Regions from separate parts of the Enterobacter ludwigii genome, predicted to be linked through region 1. Evidence: predicted binding sites of a transcription regulator. Region 1 holds the regulator's gene; each other region holds the start of a gene.
What was found. Region 1 encodes Fur, which represses iron uptake genes when iron is present. Its sites were predicted from a motif close to ATAATAATGAGAACNACTATCAA; they were not measured.

Region 1 (3,282 bases):
CGGCCAGTGGCGTTTCAACGTGCCGGTACTCTGGGCGCAGTACAACAACATCGTCGGCTGGGATACGGTGCCCGCCTGGCAACACCCTACCCTCTTTATTCGCGGCGGTAACTCCCCTTATGTCACCGACGCCTACCGCGACACCTTGCTGGCGCAATTCCCGCAGGCGCGCGCCCATGTCATCGCCGGTGCCGGACACTGGGTTCACGCGGAAAAACCTGACGCCGTGTTACGCGCCATCCGCCGCTATCTCTCTGATACTGCGAATTGATTAAAAAGAGAGCGACTGGAAGGTTGCGGGCTTCCAGTCGTTGGCGTGCCGTTTTTGGTGATGTATGATGGCGCGCTCATCGCCCGGGCAATAGCAGGGCGGCTTGTTTCCCCCGAAGTCTCAGAATCATGGCCAAAGAACAAACGGACCGTACGACACTAGATCTGTTCGCGAATGAGCGTCGACCGGGACGACCGAAAACGAATCCGCTTTCGCGCGATGAACAGCTGCGTATTAATAAACGCAACCAGCTTAAACGCGATAAAAATCGTGGGCTTAAGCGTGTCGAACTGAAGCTCAATGCCGATGCCGTCGATGCGCTTAACGAACTGGCTGAAGCGCGTAATATCAGCCGTAGCGAGCTCATTGAAGAGATGTTGATCGCCCAGCTTGAGACGTTGCGCCGCCAGGCATAAGTCTGAAAATCCCCTTTCTTACCCTTTTCATGTAGCACAGAGTGCAGTCCTGCGCGATAGCTGTTTCCGCGGGGTTGCCAGTTCTGCTATTATTGCCCTTATCCGTGGACAAATTGCGCCACCATACCATTAAGTTTCAAGAGGTTATTTTACTCATGGCAATCATCGGCATTTTCTTCGGCAGTGATACCGGCAATACCGAAAATATCGCAAAAAACATTCAAAAACAGCTCGGTAAAGACGTTGCCGATGTGCATGACATCGCCAAGAGCAGCAAAGAAGATCTCGAAGGCTATGACATCCTGTTGCTGGGTATCCCAACCTGGTACTACGGTGAAGCCCAGTGTGACTGGGATGATTTCTTCCCGACGCTGGAAGAAGTGGACTTCAACGGCAAGCTGGTCGCCCTGTTTGGCTGCGGCGATCAGGAAGACTACGCTGAGTACTTCTGTGACGCGCTGGGCACTATCCGCGATATCATTGAACCGAATGGTGCAGTTATCGTAGGCCACTGGCCGACTGCAGGTTACCACTTCGAAGCGTCTAAAGGCCTGGCCGATGACGACCACTTCGTGGGTCTGGCGATCGACGAAGACCGTCAGCCAGAACTGACCGCAGAGCGCGTTGAGAAGTGGGTGAAGCAGATCCGCGAAGAACTGCACCTGGACGATATTCTTAACGCCTGATTGTTAGTGTGGCGCAACCCCGGTTGCGCCCAGGAACCGGGTCAAACGATTAAATTAATCGCTACAATCTTTTAACTTTTTCGCCCAGACCTGTACAATGTCTCCCAGGTAAAATGGGGTGCCATTGAGTAAGTTTGTCGGTGATACCACGTTTTTATAAGCATACTTTGCCTGAGACTTGCAGTTTTCATTTAGCCATGGCAGTTCTATAATGAGACGCATTATTCCAGGTGCATTTTCTGTCACTTCCTCCAGAAGTGAATCGTTTAGCAACAGGACAGATTCCGCATGACTGACAACAATACCGCATTAAAGAAGGCTGGCCTGAAAGTTACGCTTCCTCGGTTAAAAATCCTTGAAGTGCTTCAGGGTCCAGACAATCACCATGTCAGTGCGGAAGACCTTTACAAGCGTCTTATCGACATGGGTGAAGAGATTGGGCTGGCAACCGTCTATCGCGTGCTGAACCAGTTTGATGACGCGGGCATTGTTACCCGTCATAATTTCGAAGGCGGTAAATCTGTATTCGAACTGACCCAGCAGCAGCACCACGATCACCTGATCTGCCTGGATTGTGGCAAGGTCATTGAATTTAGCGATGATTCCATCGAAGCACGTCAGCGTGAAATCGCTGCTCGTCATGGTATCCGCCTGACCAACCATAGCCTGTATCTGTATGGTCACTGTGCAGAAGGTGATTGCCGCGAAGACGATCACGCACACGACGCCAAATAAGTCGAACTTTCATACTCTGAGCCAGCCGCAAGGTTGGCTTTTTTTTGCCTGTCACCCGGCAAAAAAAAGCCCGGTAAGCACAGCGCCACCGGGCCTTAACACACTTACTTAATTTCCGTTGTTACTGCGTATTTCCTTCCAGATCTGGTCGCAACGCTTCGCCACTTCCTGATCGTTACCGGTTTTACGCGCCTGAATACAGGCCTGATAGTCCATTACGCGAACATTTTCCTGCGTCGCAAACTGCTCATGCGCCTTCTCTTTCTTCAGCACATTCAGCACGCTCTGGCAGGCTTCAATTTTCTCCGGTGAACCTTCAGCGGTGTTAATGCAGGCGCTGTAAGCCTCCTTCAGGCGAGAATTTTCTTTCGGTGCCGGGTCCTGGGCGCAAGCCACCAGCCCCGAGGCCAGCAACGCGACGATTACCATTTTTTTCATCATGTGCAGTCTCCATTCCGGCGGGACGGAACCCGCCGGAGCGTTCATCAGAAGATAGTGAATGGTGCGATAACCATGAATTTCACGTCACGTTCATCCTGGAAGATGTTGCCGTAACCGCCCGCGTAGCTTGGAATATCAGAGTGGTTGTCATACTGCGTGAAGTGCAGCTTGAACATCGTGCCTTTCGCACGTCCGTCCTGCACGGTATAGATGGCATCCAGGCTGTAAGAGGACTCTTTCAGACGGTAGTTCGGATCGTAGTACGCATCCGGTATGGCCATGTCGCCCGGTTTGGCGTCCCAGGCATACGCGTAGGAGGCACCCACAGCCCAGCCCGGCAGGTTCCAGTTTTTCAGGTCATACATTGCGCCGAAGAAGACCGCTTTTTCGCCGTCGGCGTTGAAGTCAGAGCGGTTATCCCACCAGATATCCAGACGACCGTTGGAAGATGCGTAAGTCGGGGTCATACGCTGCAGGAAGTAGCCCTGCTGCCCTTCCGCCTTCACCCATGTTCCTTCCAGACGCAAATCCACCTGACCCACTTTGTAGCCAAAGGTCAGCGCCTGCAGCCAGGCCGTGCCGTCATAAATATCGTTGACGCCACCATCGCTGACTTTGTCTCGCGTGCCGTAGAACTGGTAACTGGTACTCAACGGACTCCCTGCGATATCAAATTTGTAGCTGGCTTTGGCAAAATACTGATCGATATAGCCTTCAGCCTGACCAAAGGCGG
Region 2 (3,282 bases), 940 kb from region 1:
CCATGGTCGGCAGCAGCGTGCGAACAAACGCCAGAAAACGCCCGGCCAGCAGCGCCAGCAGACCGTGGCGGTCAAACATGCAGGTCGCACGTTGATGATATTTATGCGGTAACTGAGCCAGCCAGCCTTTCACGACGCGCGTATTGCCGAGCCAGCGGCCCTGCAGATAGCTCAGCCAGCAACCGAGGCTGGCAGCGGAGGTGAGTATGACCATCGTCGGCGTGAAGTCCATGACGCCTTTACCGATTAACGCCCCGGCCAGTAAAAGCAGGCTGTCACCGGGTAAAAATGAGGCTGGCAGTAATCCATTTTCCAGAAACAGGGTTGCGAACATCACGAAATAGACGATACCTACAACGTGAGGGTCCGCCAGCGCGGCAAAATCGTGTTGCCAGAGTGCCGCAATAATATCTTGAATAACAGCCATGGACTTTCCTGTGGAACAGCAGATGCAGATATAGCGCTATTGTACTCCCTAATTCGCCCGTGGGGTTTGATCGCGGGCGCAACTAATGCAGACTTTTCTGGTGGCAGTGTTCACAAAAGCGTCCAGGGAGTACATTTTCAGCATGCACTCTACACGATACGTTCAAACCCTGCCGCTAAATCCGCAATTAAATCGTCAACATCTTCTAAACCAATATGCAGTCGGATCAGCGTGCCGCTGAAATCCACTTCTCCACCGGGGCGCAGGGCCGCAATTTGCTCCGGCTGGTTAGGCAGGATCAGGGATTCAAACCCGCCCCAGGAGTAAGCCATGCTGAAAAGGGTAAAATGATCCAGGTAGTTCGCCAGTTCGTCGTTACTGAGCCGTTTTTTAAGAACAAATGAGAACAACCCGCTACTGCCCGTAAAGTCACGTTGCCAGAATTCATGGCCTTTGCTGCCCGGAAGCGCCGGATGGTTAACGCGCTCGACCTGCGGGTGCCGGGCCAGCCATTCGGCCACCTTCAGACTGCTTTCATGGTGCTGACGCAGGCGCACCCCCAGCGTACGGATACCGCGGCTGGTCATGTAGGCCGTATCCGCATCCACCATCTGGCCCATCAGGTAGGCATTCTCCCGAAGTTGATCCCAGCAGCGCGCGTTGGATACCGCAGTACCGATCATGCCATCAGAGTGGCCAATCAGATATTTGGTCGCGGCTTGAATAGAGATATCAATGTCGAATTCCAGCGCCCTGAACAGCACGCCCGCCGCCCAGGTGTTGTCGATCATAATGATTGCCTCGGGGGCTTTGCTGCGCACTGCTTTCACAATAGCCGGGACGTCGTGCACTTCCATGGTGATAGAGCCTGGGGATTCCAGAAATACAATGCGCGTGTTCGGCTGAATAAGTTCAGCGATACCTTCGCCAATCAGCGGATCGAACCAGCCGGTGGTCACGCCGAGCTTGCTGAGGATTTTGGTGCAAAAATCCTGGCTTGGTTCATAAGCGGTATTGGTCATCAGGATATGGTCGCCCTGTTCCACAAACGCCAGAATGGTATTGGCGACTGCCGCCGCACCACAGGGGAACAGGGCGCAGCCCACGCCGCCTTCCAGTTCGCACATGGCTTCCTGAAGTGAAAAATGGGTTAGCGTGCCACGACGGCCATAGAACAGCCCGCCTTTGGCGCGGTTGCGCGTGGCGATTTTTTTATCCTCGACGGTATCAAATACCAGCGAGGAGGCGCGTTGAATCACGCTGTTGACCGATCCCTGAGTATATTTTTTGCTGCGTCCTGCCTGTACCAGCGTGGTATCAAGATGCTTCTTTGTCATGTTCGCTAACCCTGTTTTTATACGTCTGGACGTCCAGACTACCACGATTGTAAAAATCTGCACCCGGGGGCTTATCGAATAAGCAGAAAATATTAGCAAAAATACGCATAAGAAATTTTTACTGCGTAAGCGCAAGGAAAGTGAACGAAAATTACGGCAGTATGTAAATACTAATGAGAACTACTATCAATTCGACGACGTTTTGATATTATTACGGTCAGATTTTGTGATTTGCGTCCTGGAGATACAGAGTGGGTAATAATTTGATGCAGACGGATCTCTCCGTCTGGGGCATGTATCATCATGCTGACATCGTGGTTAAGATTGTGATGATCGGCCTGGTTCTGGCGTCCGTGATCACCTGGGCTATCTTCTTCAGTAAGAGCGTCGAACTGCTGTCGCAGAAGCGTCGCCTCAAGCGGGAACAACAGCAACTGGCTGAAGCCCGCTCCCTGGATCAGGCCTTAGACATGACCTCATCCTTCCATGGAAAAAGCCTGACCACCCTGTTAGTCAACGAAGCACAGAACGAGCTGGAACTCTCCGCAGGCAGTGAAGATAACGAAGGCATTAAAGAACGTACCGGCTTCCGCCTGGAGCGTCGCGTTGCTGCCGTTGGCCGCCATATGGGCCGCGGTAACGGTTATCTGGCCACTATCGGGGCGATCTCACCGTTTATCGGTCTGTTCGGTACGGTCTGGGGCATCATGAACAGCTTTATCGGCATTGCGCAGACGCAGACCACCAACCTGGCGGTGGTTGCGCCAGGGATTGCCGAAGCGTTGCTGGCGACCGCAATCGGTCTGGTCGCGGCCATTCCTGCGGTCGTCATCTATAACATCTTCGCGCGTATGATTGGCAACTATAAAGCCACGCTCGGTGACGTCGCCGCGCAGGTGCTGTTGCTGCAAAGCCGCGATCTTGACCTCAATGCCAGCTCCGTTAAACCGGTGCATGCGGCGTCTAAACTGCGCGTAGGTTGATTGTATGGCGATGCGTCTTAACGAAAATCTGGACGATAACGGTGAAATGCATGAAATCAACGTGACGCCGTTTATCGACGTCATGCTGGTTCTGCTGATTATCTTCATGGTGGCTGCGCCGCTGGCGACGGTCGACGTGAAGGTGAATCTGCCTGCCTCTTCCAGCCAGCCGCAGCCGCGTCCTGAGAAACCTGTCTATTTGTCGGTGAAAGCGGATAAATCGATGTTCCTCGGCAATGACCCGGTGACGGAGCAGTCTGTTATCCCGGCGCTGGATCAGCTCACCGGCGGCAAGAAAGACACCACGGTTTTCTTCCGCGCGGATAAAACCGTCGATTACGAAACCATGATGAAGGTAATGGACACGCTGCATCAGGCGGGTTATCTCAAGATTGGGCTGGTCGGCGAAGAGAAAGCGGCCGCGAAATAACAAAGAAGCTGGCGAAAGCCGGCTTTTTTTATGCGTGTCGGGCGATCAGTTTTTTGTCTCAGTGGACGCAGGCGCAGGCGCGTGGGACGCCAGCGCGTCTTCATC
Region 3 (3,282 bases), 2.4 Mb from region 1:
CCGTGAAACCGAGCGTTTCTACCTCGATGTGCAGAAACAGTTCCCGAAAGTCACCGCACAGAAAGTGATTGTCAGCGAGGCGGGCGCTTCCGTCTATTCAGCGTCTGAACTGGCCGCCCTGGAGTTCCCGGACCTGGACGTTTCCCTGCGCGGTGCGGTTTCTATCGCCCGTCGTCTGCAGGATCCGCTGGCGGAGCTGGTTAAGATCGACCCGAAATCCATCGGCGTCGGCCAGTATCAGCATGACGTGAGCCAGACTCAGCTGGCCCGTAAGCTGGATGCGGTCGTGGAAGACTGCGTAAACGCCGTCGGCGTTGACCTGAACACGGCCTCTGTTCCCCTGCTGACCCGCGTGGCGGGCTTAACCCGCATGATGGCGCAAAACATCGTTGCCTGGCGTGATGAAAACGGCCAGTTCCAGAACCGCCAGCAGTTGCTGAAGGTGAGCCGTCTGGGGCCAAAAGCGTTTGAGCAGTGCGCAGGCTTCCTGCGCATCAACCACGGCGATAACCCGCTGGATGCCTCAACCGTTCACCCGGAAGCGTACCCGGTAGTGGAACGCATTCTGGCCGCAACCCAGCAGGCGCTGAAAGACCTGATGGGCGACAGCAGCGCGCTGCGCAACCTGAAGGCGGTCGATTTTACCGACGAACAGTTCGGGGTGCCGACGGTCACGGACATCATCAAAGAGCTGGAAAAACCGGGCCGCGATCCGCGTCCTGAGTTTAAAACCGCGACCTTCGCCGACGGCGTTGAAACCATGAATGACCTGCTTCCGGGCATGGTACTCGAAGGGGCGGTCACTAACGTCACCAACTTTGGCGCGTTTGTCGATATCGGCGTGCACCAGGATGGTCTGGTCCACATCTCTTCCCTTGCCGATAAATTCGTTGAAGATCCGCATACCGTGGTCAAAGCGGGCGACATTGTGAAGGTGAAGGTGATGGAAGTGGATCTGCAGCGTAAGCGTATCGCCCTGACGATGCGTCTGGACGAGCAGCCAGGTGAAGCCAACGCGCGCCGCGGCAGTAACGGCGGCGGACGCGAGCAGCAGCGCCCGGCCGCAAAAGCGGCGAAGCCACGCGGACGTGACGCCCAGCCTGCGGGCAACAGCGCCATGATGGATGCGCTGGCGGCAGCAATGGGTAAGAAACGCTAACCGCATAAAAAAGGCCCGGTGATGCGTCACTCACCGGGCCGTTATCCCGCCGAAATTAATTGTAAAATATGAAACCGGTTGTATATCTATATTTCAACCACCAGTGATCACACTATTAACAAATAAGCCGTTCCTCTCCCTGCCGCAGAATCAGTAAATATTGAGCAAGGTCAAACAGGCCGTAAATTAATACCGCAAACAACATTCCGTCACAGTTTTATTATTGCTGATAAAAACTATTCTCATTATCATCCCATAGTAGATATTTTAACCTCTCGTGGAATCAGGCATTATGCAATTCACTCCAGACAGTGCATGGAAAATTACCGGTTTTACCCACGAAATTAGCCCGGCCTATCGACAAAAGCTGCTGTCGCTGGGCATGCTGCCCGGCTCGTCATTTCAGGTCGTGCGCGTCGCCCCGTTAGGTGATCCGGTGCATATCGAAACCCGACGCGTAAATCTGGTATTGCGTAAAAAAGATCTCGCATTAATAGAAGTCGAAGCTTTATCCCGATAACAAGCCAGCGGTTTCAGTGAGTCCAGAAAAATGAAAAAATTAACTATTGGCTTAATTGGCAATCCTAATTCCGGCAAGACAACGCTATTTAACCAGCTCACGGGTGCGCGCCAGCGCGTCGGTAACTGGGCTGGCGTAACGGTTGAACGCAAAGAAGGCCTGTTCTCAACAACAGATCACCAGGTCACGCTGGTTGACCTGCCCGGCACGTACTCCTTAACCACGATCTCCTCGCAAACTTCGCTCGATGAGCAGATTGCCTGTCACTATATTCTTAGCGGCGACGCGGATCTGCTTATCAACGTGGTTGATGCCTCAAACCTTGAGCGTAACCTCTACCTGACGCTGCAGCTGCTGGAGCTGGGCATTCCCTGCATCGTGGCGCTCAACATGCTCGACATTGCAGAGAAACAGAAACTGCGTATCGACGTCGATGCCCTCTCCGCACGGCTGGGGTGCCCGGTCGTTCCGCTGGTGTCGACGCGCGCCCGCGGTATTGATGCCCTGAAACTGGCTATCGATCGCCACGCGGGAAATCGTAACGTTGAGCTGGTGCACTACGCCCAGCCGCTCCTGCGCGAAGCGGATCTGCTGGCGCAAGAGATGGACAAAAGCATGCCCGCGAAACAGCGCCTGTGGCTCGGCCTGCAAATGCTGGAAGGGGATATCTACAGCCGCGCCTATGCTGGTCATGCGGCAGATAAACTGGACGTGGTCCTCGCCCGTCTGAGCGACGAGCTGGATGACCCGGCCCTGCATATCGCTGATGCTCGCTATCAGGCCATCGCCGCGATTTGCGACGTGGTCAGTAACGCCCTGACGGCGGAACCGAGCCGCTTCACCGCGGCCGTGGATAAGGTTGTGCTTAACCGCTTCCTCGGTTTGCCGGTCTTCTTGCTGGTGATGTACCTGATGTTCTTGCTCGCCATTAACATTGGTGGCGCACTCCAGCCGATTTTCGATGCCGGTTCCGTTGCTATCTTTGTTCATGGCATTCAGTGGGTGGGTTACACCCTGCATTTCCCGGAATGGCTGACCATCTTCCTTGCCCAGGGGATTGGCGGTGGTATCAACACCGTACTGCCTCTGGTGCCGCAAATCGGCATGATGTATCTGTTCCTCTCCTTCCTTGAGGATTCCGGTTACATGGCGCGCGCCGCCTTCGTCATGGATCGCCTGATGCAGGCGCTCGGTCTGCCGGGCAAATCCTTCGTGCCGCTGATCGTGGGCTTCGGCTGTAACGTGCCCTCGGTTATGGGTGCCCGTACGCTGGATGCGCCGCGTGAACGTCTGATGACCATTATGATGGCACCGTTTATGTCCTGCGGTGCGCGACTGGCTATCTTCGCGGTCTTTGCCGCGGCCTTCTTTGGGCAGCAGGGGGCGCTGGCGGTCTTCTCGCTGTACGTGCTGGGTATCGTCATGGCCATTCTCACGGGGCTGATGCTGAAACACACCATCATGCGCGGCGAAGCGTCGCCGTTCGTTATGGAACTGCCGGTCTACCACGTCCCCCATCTTAAAAGCCTAGTGATCCAGACCTGGCAGCGCCTGAAAGGCTTCGTCCTGCGTGCCGGTAAAGTGATTGTTATCGTGAGTATTT

Region 2: a site for Fur is predicted at 1,932-1,954, ahead of exbB (tol-pal system-associated acyl-CoA thioesterase). Genes of this name have one in related genera too.
Region 3: a site for Fur is predicted at 1,389-1,411, ahead of feoA (ferrous iron transporter A). Genes of this name have one in related genera too.

Annotation. Positions count from the first base shown of each region.
Region 1 covers NZ_CP017279.1:505,897-509,178, reverse strand. Annotated here, with positions in the region: gene ybfF (esterase) at 1-271, shown strand, start outside; gene ybfE (LexA regulated protein) at 400-687, shown strand; gene fldA (flavodoxin FldA) at 843-1,373, shown strand; gene fur (ferric iron uptake transcriptional regulator) at 1,662-2,108, shown strand; gene chiQ (ChiQ/YbfN family lipoprotein) at 2,217-2,546, opposite strand; gene chiP (chitoporin ChiP) at 2,594-3,282, opposite strand, start outside.
Region 2 covers NZ_CP017279.1:4,423,024-4,426,305, forward strand. Annotated here, with positions in the region: gene yghB (DedA family general envelope maintenance protein YghB) at 1-427, opposite strand, end outside; gene metC (cystathionine beta-lyase) at 577-1,764, opposite strand; gene exbB (tol-pal system-associated acyl-CoA thioesterase) at 2,016-2,747, shown strand; gene exbD (TonB system transport protein ExbD) at 2,752-3,177, shown strand; gene BH714_RS20815 (hypothetical protein) at 3,223-3,282, opposite strand, start outside.
Region 3 covers NZ_CP017279.1:2,923,264-2,926,545, forward strand. Annotated here, with positions in the region: gene BH714_RS13770 (Tex family protein) at 1-1,159, shown strand, start outside; gene feoA (ferrous iron transporter A) at 1,452-1,679, shown strand; gene feoB (Fe(2+) transporter permease subunit FeoB) at 1,710-3,282, shown strand, end outside.